4 regions of the Bradyrhizobium sp. NBAIM18 genome follow, and region 2 is predicted to be linked to each of the others. Evidence: predicted binding sites of a transcription regulator. Region 2 holds the regulator's gene; each other region holds the start of a gene.

Region 1 (3,731 bases), 110 kb from region 2:
CGGTGCCGCCGACGAAACCGCCCTGCATGCGCGGATCATCGGAGCTGTTTTCCCAGGCGCCGCCGCCGACGATACCGAGGTAGAAGCCGGTCCAGTTGTAGACCGAGGCCACAGGCGCAGGCGCCTTGGTGTAGGGGCGGGCTGCCAGATCAGCAGCCGAAGCGGGGGCCGCGAGAGCGAATACACAGGCCGAAGCCAACAAAACCTTCTTCATTTTCAACTTAATCCCAGTCCCAGTTTCTGTTGTTGCCTTCCTCGCGGAAGGGCAGCGGACTCAAACGGCCCAACTGACGTCGTGTTTACACCACCAAAGCCGCAAGTTGTGTCTCCGAAAAGCCACAACAGTCCAAAAGGTGATGGTTACTGACTTATTTACGTCCAGGCATGTGCCGAAAAAAAGAAGGGCCGGCGCAGGGCCGGCCCTTCCATTTGCTCGCGAAATGAGAGGGATATCAGTACCTCGCGACCAACGGGCCGCCGAAGCGATAATTCAGGCGGACCAGACCCATGTCGACGTCCTGACTGATGCGATCGCTCCCGAAGGCAACGCCCGCAGGCGTCGTGAAGGCGATCGTACGGTCGCCGAGGAAGATGTGGTTGTACTCGACGCCGAGCGTCCAGTTCGGAGCAAATCCGAATTCCAGGCCGGCGCCAACGGTGCCGCCCCAGCGGGTCTCGCGAGCCGACGCCAGCAGCGTGCCGGCGCCAGGCGTGCCAGGCGCGGCATAGACGTCGTACTTATCCCCGACTACGGCGGCGCCGCCCTTCACATAGAGCAGCACGTTGTTCCAGGCATAACCGACCTGCCCCGTGATCAGGCCAAAAGCATCGATGTGAGAGCGGTTACGATCACCGGTGACCAAAGCGCTTCCAGGGAAGAGGAGGCTGACGTTGTCCCCCGAGAAGTCAGCCCAGTTGCCCTGGCCCTCGAGGCCGAACACCCAATTGGCCGACTGCCAGCGGTAGCCGATCTGGCCACCGACCGTGCCGCCGGTCGCATCGTGACAGCCTTCAGCCACCAGAACGCCCGTGACCGGGGTCACGAAGTCCCAGCACTTGCGGCTCGTGCCGCCGCCGCCGTTGACGCCGATGTAGAAGCCGCTCCAGTCGTAAACCGCGGCGACCGCCGGGGCCGGAGCCTTGGTGTAGGGACGCGCAGCCATATCCGCCGCGCTTGCCGGAGCCGACAGCCCCAATGCCATTGCACTGATTACGCCGAAAAGAATCTTATTCATTGCAGTCTCCCCAAGTTTCGTCCGCTTCATGAAAGTCCCCGAAGCGGCTGATCAGACGCGACACCCATATGAATCAATTCCAAGGCAAAGGTAGCTTAAGGAAAGGGCAGAGTCCGTCTCCGGAATGCCACACTCGCTGGCTTAATGAATGGTTCCAACTTGATGAATGTTAAGTAGTATTTACCATTCTCGGGAACCCAAAAAGGTTCCATTCGAGGGCTGTCCTTTTTTGTGGCATGAGAGGGAACGCGGAAATATCCGCTCGCTCGCGCCGAGAACAAATCTGGAACAGACGTGCGCGCGATGCTATATGTGGGGATAACCCTGGGGGTAGCGGGCTGATCGGCGCCCGCAAGCGTATAGGGTCGCCCTAGCGGGCGCAGAGGAACGCGGGCAGCGGATCGGCCCTTTTGAAATTCAGTGGCATTCGGAGTGGAGAGCGGCGATGGCGGGAAGCGTCAACAAGGTCATTCTGGTTGGAAATCTCGGCAAGGATCCCGAAATCCGCCGCACCCAGGACGGGCGGCCGATCGCGAATTTGAGCATCGCGACCTCGGAGACCTGGCGCGACAAGAACACCGGCGAGCGCAAGGAGAAGACCGAGTGGCATCGCATCGTGATCTTCTCTGAGCCGCTTTGCAAGATCGTCGAACAGTATCTGAAGAAGGGCGCAAAGGTTTACATCGAAGGCGCGCTCCAGACCCGCAAGTACACCGACCAGAGCGGCGTCGAGAAATACTCGACCGAGGTCGTGCTGCAGGGCTTCAACTCAACGCTGACGATGCTGGACGGCCGCGGTGGCGGCGGCGGAGGTGGCAGCTTCGGCGACGAGCCGGGCGGCGACTTCGGCTCCTCCGGACCCGTCAGCAGCGCGCCGCGCCGTCCCGTTGCCGCCGGCGGCGGCCGCAACAGCGACATGGACGACGATATCCCGTTCTAGGACTTCGGAAGAGGCGGCTAGTCTCGGCGCAGATAACGGCCAACTCGGTTTTCAAGGATCCGCACCAGGACAGGATCCATGAATTCATAGTCGTCCGGAATGTCGAGACAGATGACCCGCTTGTTGTACAAGCTGGAGCGGAATTTCCGGTTCAGCTTGGTCCGGTGGGTCTTTTCCATGACGAAGATGACGTCGGCCCATTCAATCTGCTCGGCGGACAGCAAGACGTCCGCGCCGTTCGAAATGCCGGCCGAGTCGGTCTCGATCCCGGGCCAGGTCGAAAACACCTGCTCGGCGGTAGGGCTGCGGAGGCGATTGGCGCTGCAGACGAAAAGGACGTTGGTCACTTTGCCGCTCTCGGAGACGATCGGTCAGGTATCGGCGGGATGATTGGTCAGTGCTTTTCGGGCGGGCTTCCGAGAGTTCCTGCTACATAAATACAGTTCTTTTGGTCGACGGCTTTTCCGGCCTAAGCTTATGTGCGCCTCCGCCGGACACGAGGAAGCCCTGCATGAGCCTTGCGCCGCTGCTTGAGGCCGCGCCGGTGGTCCCGCTGCATGCCTTTGCCGCAATGGCCGCCCTTGTGCTTGGCCTCTTCCAGTTCTCCGCCCCCAAGGGCACGCTGCCGCACCGGACTATCGGCTGGATCTGGGTGGTCCTGATGGTGTTCGTGGCCGCCTCGTCGTTCTGGATCCACGAGATCCGTCTGGTCGGGCCGTTCAGCCCGATCCATTTCTTGTCGATCTTCACCCTGGCGGTGCTGCCGCTGGCGGTATGGCGTGCGCGCACCCATCGCGTCGCCGACCACCGGCGGATGATGATCTTGATCTTCTTCGGCGCCCTGGTGGTGGCAGGACTGTTCACGCTGGTGCCTGGGCGCATCATGCACCGGGTGACTTTCGGGGCGTGAGAGCCGGTTCCGCCCAGTCCGTTCCGGCCCCGTCCGCGGCCGTGGCGCGAAGGGCGTAAGTCTCTGGAAAAACAGTGGGAAAAAGCGCTTCCCCAAAGCTCGGCAAGGGTGGTTATCAGGGGTGTGATGCGCTATATGATTCCCAGATAAAACCTCACCGGATTTCCCCTTGGCTGACGACGATAACAAGCCCGGCGACCAGCCGGCGCAACCCTCGGACATTCGCCCCGTCTCCATCCTCGACGAGATGAAGAAGTCCTACCTCGATTACGCCATGAGCGTGATCGTGTCGCGCGCGCTGCCCGATGCGCGCGACGGCCTGAAGCCGGTGCATCGGCGCATCCTGTTCTCGATGAACGAGCAGGGCTTCACGCCCGACAAGAAGCACAAGAAGTCCGCCGGTATCGTCGGTGACGTCATGGGTAAATACCACCCTCATGGCGACCAGGCGATCTACGACGCGCTGGTGCGCATGGCGCAGGACTTCTCGATGCGCGAGTTGCTGGTGGACGGGCAGGGCAATTTCGGCTCGGTCGACGGCGACCCGGCGGCGGCCATGCGCTACACCGAGTCCCGCCTGACCAAGATCGCGCTGAAGCTGCTCGAGGACATCGACAGCGACACCGTCGACTTCCAGGACAATTAC
Region 2 (3,731 bases):
GGGCAGGCCGAAGCCGCGCGGAAATCTGGTGTGGCGGGAGTTGAATTCGAACATGTCCGCGGTGCCGTAATAGCCATCGACGAGCCCCATCTCATGCGAGAGATCAGGATCGTTGTGCCAGAGTTCGATCGCGCCGACATGCGCCTCGTCGTCGCCGCAGAACAGCACCAGCACGGCTTGCAGGAATTCGCCCGCGAACACCGGCACCGCCACGCCGCAGGTGAGGCCGGCCGCAGCGGCCTGATCGGTCCGCTTGAAATAGGAGTTGGCGAATTTCGTGAGGATGACGGGGTGGCCACAGGCCCAGGCCTTGCCTGGAAGTCCCTCGTCATATCCGAAGTGCAGCTCTTCGCTGACGGCCTTGAACGCGGACAGCCCATCGTCGTAGAGGCCGCCGCCGAATTCCAGCCGCATGCGCGTCCGTTCGGGTACCCAGAGTTCAACGACGCGAATGAAGGTCTTCATCGAGCGTGTCCGCCGCCTCAAACCACGACAGCATCGGTCATTTGGCTGCGGAGCGGACGTTCAAAATGCGGGCAGCACGGCCCAAACTTCGTGCGACGACGAGGCGCGGCGGTGGGCTCGCCGATCGAATGTCCTGAAACACAAACTTACCGGGCTCGCCGGCCTCGGCCGGCGACGGCAATTTCAATCCCGGGCTCGGCCTGTCGGCCGAAGGGCGTCAGCCGATCGGCAGGCGCGTGATCGTGGGCCGCGTGTCGGCGACGATCTGCGGCTTGTGCTCGCGCTCGGGGGCTGGCTGCGTCACCGGCAATTGCAGCACGGTCGCGCGCTGGCCTTCGACGAGCTGCGTCACCAGCACGTATTTGCCGTCGGGGAATTCGATCGCGTCATGATGGCGATCGGGAATGTGCGGGTCGATCTTGCCGAACTTGCCGACGCGAGAGTTCACGGTGCGCGTCCAGATCCAGCGGTTGTCGTAGCGGACGTTGTCGGCGAAAGCGAGCTCCGTCCCCGGCAGGAGACAGACCGCGACGGAGGGATCGGCTTCGGAAGCGAAGCCGCGCGTCGAGGTGCCGCGGAAGGTTGTCGTGACGATCGTCTCGCCGACTTCGGCGGGGCGCGTCGCGACGGCATGCAGGCTGTAGTCACACATCGGGTGCTCCTCATGCTGGGATAGCGACCCGCGTCTCTTTCGAGGCGCAGGCCTCTATCAGAGTGGAAGCATACAACGCTCTGCTCGGTTATGGGCAAATCTGCGGCTCGCGTTCGCAGCACGCGATCACATTATCTTTCCCGGATTCGATAGGAACAAACCTCGCGTCCTTGCATTTGGCCGCAGCTATCAGCACTGCCGGCACAACTCTACCGGCGAAGCAGAGGGAGATTGCTGCGCGCCTGCACGGGCGAATGTCGCGCGGGAAGATGGACCGGACAGCTGGCGCAGAACCAGACAAACCATCCGGCCGGAGCGGACAAACCTCCGCTCCAATCCTGGATCGACGATACCGATCGAAGCGCGCGCGGCGCTGGATGCTTTCGGTATCAGTACTTCCGGTAAAGCCCGATCAGCTTGCCCTGGATCTTCACGCGGTTCGGCGGAAGAATGCGGACCTCGTAGGCGGCATTGGCGGGCTCGAGCGCGATCGAGGCGCCGCGGCGGCGGAAGCGCTTGAGCGTGGCCTCCTCGTCGTCGATCAATGCCACCACGATGTCGCCGGTATTGGCGGTCTCGTTGCGCTGGATCAGCGCCATGTCGCCGTCGAGGATGCCGGCCTCGACCATCGAATCGCCGCGCACTTCGAGCGCGTAGTGCTCGCCCGAGCCGAGCATGTCCGGCGGCACGCTGATGGTATGGCTGCGGGTCTGCAGCGCCTCGATCGGCGTGCCGGCGGCGATGCGGCCCATCACGGGCACCGCGACGGGGCGCTCGCCCTCGTCCGCAGGCGGGCTGGAGCTCGCGCGCACCTTGCCGAGATTGCCCTCGATCACGCTCGGGGTGAAGCCACGGCGATTGCCGGCGGCGGCCTGGAGCTCGGGCAGCTTGATCACCTCGATGGCACGGGCGCGGTTGGGCAGGCGGCGAATGAAGCCGCGCTCCTCGAGCGCAGTGATCAGGCGATGGATGCCTGACTTCGAGCGCAGGTCGAGCGCATCCTTCATCTCGTCGAAGGACGGCGGCACGCCGCTTTCCTTCAGACGTTCGCTGATGAACCGCAGAAGCTCGTATTGTTTGCGCGTCAACATCTCGACCAAAGTCCCCCGGTTGATGTCGTTCGATTCCGACACGATGAAGCCGGCACTAAGCCGCTACATCCTCGAAACAAATCATGAACGGACACTATATGTTCGATATGTGTTCCGCAACTGCTTAATTTATGGTGAACGCGGCCAAGCTCGCGGAATGCGTGTGGCTGGGCGGCTCAGACGGGCAGCCGGAGCACCTCGCAAGGCGTGCCGGCCTCGGCCTTCGGCGCGAACGGTGCGCGCACCAGAAGTACCTGTGCCGCAGCGAGATTCGCAAGAAGGGAGGAGTCCTGATGGCTGACCGGAAGGGCGACGCGCGTGCCGTCGTCGCGCTCCTCCAGCCGCGCACGCAGATAGTCCTCGCGCTGGTCGTTGGCGGCGAGATCGCGGCCCAGCACGGCGCGCTCGCGCCGATGATGAATCGCTGAACGGCCCGACAGGGCGCGAATCAAGGGGACCATGAACAGGAAGGCGCACACGTAGGACGACACGGGATTGCCGGGCAGGCCAATCACGCGCATCGCGCCTATCCGACCGTGCATCATCGGCTTGCCCGGCCGGATCGCGATCTTCCAGAACGCCATCGCGATGCCTTCGCCCTTGAGCGCCTGCTGGACCAGGTCGTGGTCGCCGACCGAGGCACCGCCGGTCGTGATCAGGATGTCGGCGCCGCTCTCGCGCGCGCGGCGGATGCCGGCGGACGTCGCCTCCAGTGTATCGGCGGCAATTCCGAGGTCGATGGTCTCGGCGCCCTCGCTGCGGGCGAGCGCATGCAGGGCATAGCCGTTGGAATAGACGATCTGGCCGCGACCAGGCGTGGTGCCCGGCATCACGAGCTCGTCGCCGGTGGCGAGAACGGCAACCCTCGGGCGGCGGATGATGGCGAGATGCGGATGATTCATTCCGGCGGCGAGGGCGAGATCGCGCTCGGTGAGGCGGATTCCCTTGCGCAGCAGCACGTCGCCTTCGCGGAAGTCGACGCCTGCAGGGCGGATGTGCCGGCCGAAAATGGCGGCTTCCTTGATCGTGACATGTTTGCCGTCGGCAGCCGTGTCCTCCTGGATCACGACGGCATCGGCGCCGTCGGGAACGACGCCGCCGGTGAAGATCCGCACGGCTTCGCCGGGGCCGACGCTTCCCGCGAACGGCCGGCCCGCCGCGACCTCGCCGACGACGGTCAACCTCGAATCGTTTGCCGCGTCGGCCGTGCGCACGGCATAGCCGTCCATCGCCGACATCGCCTCCGGCGGCTGCGTGCGCCGCGCCGCTACATCGCGGGCGAGCACACGATGGTAGGCCTCGTCGAGGCAAACCATCTGTTCAGCCAGCGGCTCGACGCCGGCCAGCACCGCGGCAAGCGCGTCAGAAACCGGCATCAGGGCCACGGGCGAACTCCTGCTGAGCACATCAGTCAATGGGCGGCGAGAGTTCTAGCCGAGTGCAGGCGTGAGGCAAAGCAGCACGCGGGATGATTTATCCTGCGTGATCGCGGGGTGGAGGAGGTCGGCTCAACTCTGCCGCGT
Region 3 (3,731 bases), 100 kb from region 2:
CTCACCAGTGTCGGCCCCTTCGTGGTCGCTCCGGCGGTGGCCGAAGGTTGTCACAATGCGACCGGCGCACTCGTCGGCGGCCAGATCGGTTATCGCTGGCAGTCCGCCAACTGGGTGTTCGGTCTCGAAGCCCAGGGCGACTGGGCTGACCTGAAGGGTTCGAACATCAGCTCGCCTGCCGCGCTCGCGCCGCTGGTGAACGAGACCAGGATCGACGCCATCGGCCTCTTCACTGGCCAGGTCGGTTATGCCTGGAACAACGTGCTTTGGTACGTGAAGGGCGGCGCTGCCGTCACTCACAACAAGTACACTGGCAGTTTTGGCGGCGTTACGCTCGACACCGCGAACGAAACGCGCTGGGGCGGTACCGTCGGCACCGGCATAGAATTCGGCTTCGCCCCGAACTGGTCGGTCGCTGTCGAATACAACCACCTGTTCATGGGCAGGCACAACGAGACCTTCACCTTCCTCGGCGTGACCACTCGCACCGACAGCATCAAGCAGGACGTGGACATGGCTACCGTTCGACTCAACTACACCTTCGGTGGCCCGGTGGTCGCGAAGTACTGAACTTCCCTGCCGAGGTCACATCGTCACGAAAGGCCGGCCTCGCGCCGGCCTTTTTGTTTTGGCTGGGTGCTCCGCGAGCGGTTCCGCGCGTTCCTGCTGCCAGATCCCGCCAGCACGCCAACAATCCGTTGACGATTCGCAAGTCCCACTGGAAATCCGCCGCCGTTCTTCCTACGTTCGCTGCCATACCCATCGGCGCCGATCCCGGTTCCGGGCGCAGCGCGCCTTTTTTGTTGGCGCGATCGCGCACCTTTGGGCTTCCTTGAGGGCAACTCGGATGGATGAAGTGATCAAGGCGAAGCGCCAACAACAGAACGCGGGCTCCAGCCTGCGCGCAATTACGATCCGCGGCGCGCGCGAGCACAACCTCAAGAATATCGACGTCGAGATTCCCCGCGACAAGCTGGTGGTGTTCACCGGGCTATCCGGCTCCGGCAAATCCTCGCTCGCCTTCGACACCATCTATGCCGAGGGCCAGCGCCGCTACGTCGAATCGCTGTCGGCCTATGCCCGCCAGTTCCTGGAGATGATGCAGAAGCCCGACGTCGACCAGATCGACGGCCTGTCGCCGGCGATCTCGATCGAGCAGAAGACGACGTCGAAGAACCCGCGCTCCACCGTCGGCACCGTCACCGAGATCTACGACTACATGCGCCTGCTCTGGGCCCGCGTCGGCGTGCCCTATTCGCCGGCCACGGGCCTGCCGATCGAGAGCCAGACCGTCTCGCAGATGGTCGACCGCGTGCTGGCGCTGCCCGAGGGCACCCGCCTCTATCTGCTCGCCCCCGTCGTGCGAGGCCGCAAGGGCGAGTACAGGAAGGAGCTCGCCGAATGGCTCAAGAAGGGCTTTCAGCGCGTCAAGATCGACGGCACCTTCCATGAGCTGGCGGAAGCCCCTAGCCTCGACAAGAAATTCCCGCACGACATCGACGTGGTGGTCGATCGCATCGTGGTGCGTGCCGATATCGGCCAGCGCCTCGCCGAGAGCTTTGAGACCGCGCTGAAGCTCGCCGAAGGCCTTGCCGTCGTCGAGTTCGCCGATGCTCCCGCAGCAGCGGCTCCCGCGGAGGAAAAGAAGAAGACCGCAAAGATTCACGACAAGAGCGGCCCCGAGCGCATCCTGTTCTCGGAAAAGTTCGCCTGCCCGGTCTCCGGCTTCACCATCCCCGAGATCGAGCCGCGCCTGTTCTCCTTCAACAATCCCTACGGCGCCTGCCCCGCCTGCGGCGGCCTCGGCGTCGAGCAGCATGTCGACGAGGACCTCGTCATCCCCGAGAAGGATCTGACGCTGCGCAAGGGCGCGATCGCGCCCTGGGCCAAGTCGTCGTCGCCCTATTACGTGCAGACGCTGACCGCGCTCGGCAAGCACTACAAGTTCACACTCGACACCAAGTGGAAGGATTTGCCGAAGAAGACGCAAAACGCGATCCTCTACGGCTCGGGCGAGGACGAGATCAAGTTCTCCTACGAGGACGGGGTGCGCTCCTACGACACCAAGAAGCCGTTCGAGGGCGTCATCACCAACATCAACCGCCGCTACCGCGAGACCGAGAGCGAGTGGGCGCGCGAGGAGCTGGCGAAATATTTCCACGACGTCCCCTGTGAGGGCTGCAAGGGCTTTCGGCTCAAGCCCGAGGCGCTCTGCGTCAAGGTCGGCGGCAAGCATATCGGCGAAATCTCCGAGCTGTCCGTGAAGGGCGCCGGCGCATGGTTCGAGACCGTGCCGGAGGCGCTGAACGCGCAGCAGAACGAGATCGCGGGCCGCATCCTGAAGGAGATCCGCGAGCGCCTCACCTTCCTGCTCGACGTCGGCCTCAATTATCTGACGCTGTCCCGCTCCTCCGGCACGCTGTCCGGCGGCGAGAGCCAGCGCATCCGCCTCGCCTCGCAGATCGGCTCGGGGCTCACAGGCGTGCTCTACGTGCTGGACGAGCCTTCGATCGGCCTGCACCAGCGCGACAACGCCCGCCTGCTCGATACGCTGAAGCGGCTGCGCGACCTCGGCAACACCGTGGTCGTGGTCGAGCATGACGAGGACGCCATTCGTCTCGCCGACTACGTGCTCGACATCGGCCCCGGCGCCGGCATGCATGGCGGCAACATCGTCGCCGAAGGCACGCCCGCCGAGATCATGCGCAACCCGAAATCGCTGACCGGCAAGTACCTCACCGGCGAGCTCGAGGTCGAGGTGCCGGAGCGGCGTCCGCCGAACCATCGCCGCACCATCAAGGTGGTGAACGCGCGCGGCAATAACCTCAAGAACGTCACGGCGGAAATTCCGCTCGGCCTGTTCACCTGCGTCACCGGCGTCTCCGGCGGCGGCAAGTCGACGCTGCTGATCGATACCCTCTACCGCGCCATCGCCCGCAAGCTGAACAATGCCAGCGAGGGCGCCGCCCCGCACGACCGCATCGAGGGCCTCGAGCACATCGACAAGATCATCGACATCGACCAGTCGCCGATCGGCCGCACCCCGCGCTCGAATCCCGCGACCTACACCGGCGCGTTCACGCCGATCCGCGAATGGTTCGCCGGCCTGCCGGAAGCGAAGGCGCGCGGCTACGAGCCCGGCCGCTTCTCCTTCAACGTCAAGGGCGGCCGCTGCGAGGCCTGCCAGGGCGACGGCGTCATCAAGATCGAGATGCACTTCCTGCCCGACGTCTACGTCACCTGCGACGTCTGCAAGGGCAAGCGCTACAACCGCGAGACGCTGGAGGTGCTGTTTAAGGGCAAGAGCATAGCCGACGTGCTCGACATGACGGTCGAGGAAGCCGCCGAGTTCTTCAAGGCGGTGCCGCGTGTCCGTGAGACGTTCCAGACCCTGCACCGCGTCGGGCTCGATTACATCCATGTCGGCCAGCAGGCGACGACGCTGTCGGGCGGCGAAGCCCAGCGCGTCAAGCTGGCAAAGGAATTGTCAAAACGCGCCACCGGCCGCACGCTCTACATCCTGGACGAGCCCACCACCGGCCTGCACTTCCATGACGTCAAGAAGCTGCTTGAAGTGCTGCACGAGCTGGTCGCGCAAGGAAACACGGTCGTCGTCATCGAGCACAATCTCGAAGTCATCAAGACCGCCGACTGGGTCATCGACTTAGGCCCCGAAGGCGGCGACGGCGGCGGCGAGATCGTCGCCTGGGGCCCCCCGGAAGACATTGCGA
Region 4 (3,731 bases), on a different contig from region 2:
TAGGAGGATCGCTAGAGATTTACGGAAGCGTCGATCTCGACGCTCGCCTCCACCTGCACCTCGATCTCGGTCACCGAGAACAGGTCCTGCACCGGCTCGACGGTCCAGGGCATGTGCTTGGCGCGGGCGGCGGCGACGGGGGCGAAGAAGCTGCGGTGGTGGATGGAGGGGCCGAGACGATCGAGCGCGTCGAGATGCTCGGGGACGGCGTAGCCCTTGTGCTGCTCGAAGCCGTAGCCCGGGCAGTCCTGCGCCAGCGCGCACATCAGCCGGTCCCGGGTGACCTTGGCGACGATGGAGGCCGCGGCGATCGACAGCACGATACCGTCGCCGCCGATCACGGCCTCGCAGTCGCATGCGGTGTCGAGCCGGTCGCGGCCGTCGACGAAGACGTGCCTGGGCGCCTCGGGCAGGGCCACCACGGCGCGCTTCAGCGCCCACAGCGAGGCGCGCAGGATATTGTCGCGGTCGATTCGCGCCGGCGAGGCGACGGCGACCGAGACCTGCGCGGTGGCGCAGATCTTGTCGAACAGCTTTTCGCGCTCCTCGGCGGTCAGGCGCTTGGAATCGTCGATGCCGCGGGGAATCCGGTCGGGATCGAGAATCACGGCCGCCGCCACTACAGGGCCGGCTAGCGGGCCGCGGCCCGCCTCGTCGCAGCCCGCGACCGGCCAGACGCCGCGCTTGATCAGCGCGCGCTCGCGGCGGAAGTTGGGGGCAGCAACGGCAATGATGCCTTTCCTACCGGCAGGAACCTTCGCAACATCGGCCGCAGATATCTTTGCCGCCTTGGCGGGCACAGCCTTCGGCGCAGCCTTGTTCTTCGGCGCGGCTTTGGCTGGGGTCTTAGCGGAGGGGTCCCGAATCATGGCCGGGATCGTGCGCCAGGGGGCTTCGCCAGCGCAACCGGGAACCCAGGATATTCCCGTTATTCAGGCCGCCCACCCTACTCCGCCAGATGCACCCGCCGGTCCTCGCCCAGCTCGATGCCGGGTGCGACCACGACTTCCCAGACATGTGCATCGGGATCGGCAAAATAGCCGCAATAGCCGCCGTAATCGGTCGCGTGCGCCGCCTTCAGCAAGGTGGCCCCCTTCTCGACGGCGAAGGCCAGCACCTCGTCGACCTCCTCGCGGGTCACGCAATTCCAGGCAAGCGTCATGCCGCGAAAGGTCGTGGGCCTCGGCTGGTCCTCCAAGGACGCGTCCGCCGCGAGGCGATCCCAGTGATAAAGCGCGAGCACCGGGCCGCCGGTGTCGTAGAACGCAACCGCCTCGCCGGTCCCCTTCAGCCGGCGCGAGAAACCGAGCGCGTCGTAGAAGGCGATGCTGGCGCGGATGTCGTTCACACCGAGCGTGATGACGGTCAGCCGCGGCACCGGCACGGTGAGTTCCTTGAGCATGCGACACCTCTTGCACGTGTCCGCTCAAAACAGGCTGAGCTGATCACCGTTCCGCTTCGGCCGCGCAAAGTGATCAATGGTCAGCTTGGAGCGCCGCTTGTTGAGGCCGAGCCTCTCGCAGGCGATCTCGAAGCGGCGGCCGATGGTCCAGGCCATCGGTCCGGTGCCCTTCATCCGCTCGCCCCATTTGGCGTCGTAGTCGCGCCCGCCGCGCATGTCTCGGATCAGGGTGAAGACGTGGCGATAGCGGTCCGGATAGTTCGCCATCAGCCATTCGCGGAAGAGATCGCGCACCTCCAGCGGCAGCCGCAGCAGCACATAGGCGGCTTCCTTGACGCCCGCATGGGCGGCGGCGTCGAGGATGCGCTCGATCTCGGAATCGTTCAGCGCGGGGATCACGGGCGCGACCATCACCGTGGTGGGAATGCCGGCCTCCGAGAGCTGCTTCAGCGCCTCCAGCCGCTTCGGCGGTGTCGAGGCGCGCGGCTCCATGGTGCGCGCCAGCTTCGGATCGAGCGAGGTGACCGAGATCGCGACCTTGGCGAGGTTGCGCTTGGCCATCCGCTGGAGAATGTCGATGTCGCGCAGCACCAGCGCCGACTTGGTGACGATGCCGACGGGATGCCCTGCTCGCTCCAGCACTTCCAAAATGCCGCGCATGATTTTGCGCTCGCGCTCGATCGGCTGGTAGGGATCGGTGTTGGTGCCGATCGCGATCATCCGCGGCTCGTAGCCGGGAGCCGCAAGCTCCTTCTCGAGCAGCGAAGGCGCCTCGGGCTTCACGAACAGTTTCGACTCGAAGTCGAGCCCCGGCGACAGGCCGAGATAGGCGTGGGTCGGCCGCGCGAAGCAATAGACGCAGCCGTGCTCGCAGCCGCGATAGGGATTGATCGAGCGGTCGAAACCGATGTCGGGGGAATCGTTGCGTGTGATCACCTTGCGCGAGGTGTCGATAGCGACGCTCGTCTTGAACGGCGGCAGCTCGTCCAGGCTCTGCCAGCCGTCGTCGAAAGCGACGCGCGCCTCGGCCTCGTAACGGCCGCTGGCGTTGGACTGCGCGCCCCGCCCTCGCCGTCGCGCGCGGTCGATGGCGACGCCAAGCTCGGGGAAATCTGAAGGCGCACCCGCCGGCTCGGAGGGCGCCGTAACCGGCGGGTGCTTGAGAGCATGAGAGGATGCTGGACTCATGCAGCCAAGATAGCACGACATAGGAACAAATCAAGAACACAAACCAAAAACGTGAAAACAACCCCATGCACAGTAGAGCTGCCCAAACTTCGCGCGCCTGCCTTTGACCTCACGCAACACGGCCGTCACGACCATCCCGTTTCATGCCCGACGGATCGATCGCCCCGGAACCGGGTTGGTGACGATCGCGAAGTGAAGGTCGGCAGGAACATGACAATCCAACAAAAAACGGCCGAAGCGAGCAGCGAACTCGATCTGCTCGATCGCTATTGGCGCGCCGCCAACTACCTCTCGGTCGGGCAGATTTACCTGCTCGACAATCCGCTGCTGCGCGAGCAGCTGCGGCCCGAGCACATCAAGCCGCGTCTGCTCGGACATTGGGGCACGACGCCGGGCCTCAACTTCATCTATGCCCACCTCAACCGCGTCATCCGCGCGCTCGATGTCAGCGTGATCTATGTCTGCGGTCCCGGCCATGGCGGTCCGGGCATGGTCGCCAACACCTATCTCGAAGGCAGCTACAGCGAGATCTATCCCGATATTGCGCGCGACGTGGACGGATTGCGCAAGCTGTTTCGGCAGTTCTCCTTCCCCGGCGGCATCCCGAGCCACGCGGCGCCGGAAACGCCGGGCTCGATTCACGAAGGCGGCGAGCTCGGCTATGCGCTGGTGCACGCCTATGGCGCCGCATTCGACAACCCGGATTTGATCGTCGCCTGCGTGGTCGGCGACGGCGAGGCCGAGACCGGCCCGCTCGCTGCGTCCTGGCACTCCAACAAGTTCCTGAACCCTGCCCATGACGGGGCGGTGCTGCCGATCCTGCATCTCAACGGCTACAAGATCGCCAACCCGACCGTGCTTGGGCGGATGCAGGACGCGGAGATCCGCGACCTTTTCCGCGGGTTCGGCCACGAGCCGCTGTTCGTCACGGGCGACGATCCCAAATTGATGCACCAGGCCATGGCCGATGCGCTCGACGTTGCATTCGCCAGCATCCGCTCGATCCAGCAACATGCCCGCGACGGCCGCACAACCGTCGAGCGGCCGCGCTGGCCGATGATCGTGCTGCGCAGCCCCAAGGGCTGGACCGGCCCGAAGGAGGTCGACGGCAAGAAGGTCGAGGGCTTTTGGCGCGCCCATC

Evidence for each region. Region 2 encodes LexA, which represses DNA repair genes until DNA is damaged. Its sites were predicted from a motif close to TGTTCNNNNTGTGTTCNG; they were not measured.
Region 1: a site for LexA is predicted at 1,509-1,526, ahead of I6F17_RS17435 (single-stranded DNA-binding protein). Genes of this name have one in related genera too.
Region 3: a site for LexA is predicted at 734-751, ahead of uvrA (excinuclease ABC subunit UvrA). Genes of this name have one in related genera too.
Region 4: a site for LexA is predicted at 2,612-2,629, ahead of I6F17_RS26565 (PA0069 family radical SAM protein). Genes of this name have one in related genera too.

What each region holds. Positions count from the first base shown of each region.
Region 1 is NZ_JADYVO010000007.1:60,640-64,370, reverse strand. Features, by position in the region: gene I6F17_RS17445 (outer membrane protein) at 1-214, opposite strand, end outside; gene I6F17_RS17440 (outer membrane beta-barrel protein) at 453-1,235, opposite strand; gene I6F17_RS17435 (single-stranded DNA-binding protein) at 1,681-2,175, shown strand; gene I6F17_RS17430 (low molecular weight protein tyrosine phosphatase family protein) at 2,193-2,522, opposite strand; gene I6F17_RS17425 (DUF2306 domain-containing protein) at 2,687-3,085, shown strand; gene gyrA (DNA gyrase subunit A) at 3,255-3,731, shown strand, end outside.
Region 2 is NZ_JADYVO010000007.1:169,044-172,774, reverse strand. Features, by position in the region: gene I6F17_RS17970 (GAF domain-containing protein) at 1-465, opposite strand, end outside; gene I6F17_RS17965 (hypothetical protein) at 683-1,117, opposite strand; gene lexA (transcriptional repressor LexA) at 1,507-2,208, opposite strand; gene glp (gephyrin-like molybdotransferase Glp) at 2,385-3,593, opposite strand.
Region 3 is NZ_JADYVO010000007.1:65,275-69,005, forward strand. Features, by position in the region: gene I6F17_RS17450 (outer membrane beta-barrel protein) at 1-570, shown strand, start outside; gene uvrA (excinuclease ABC subunit UvrA) at 848-3,731, shown strand, end outside.
Region 4 is NZ_JADYVO010000014.1:153,113-156,843, forward strand. Features, by position in the region: gene I6F17_RS26555 (ribonuclease HII) at 12-869, opposite strand; gene I6F17_RS26560 (VOC family protein) at 947-1,402, opposite strand; gene I6F17_RS26565 (PA0069 family radical SAM protein) at 1,427-2,590, opposite strand; gene I6F17_RS26570 (phosphoketolase family protein) at 2,801-3,731, shown strand, end outside.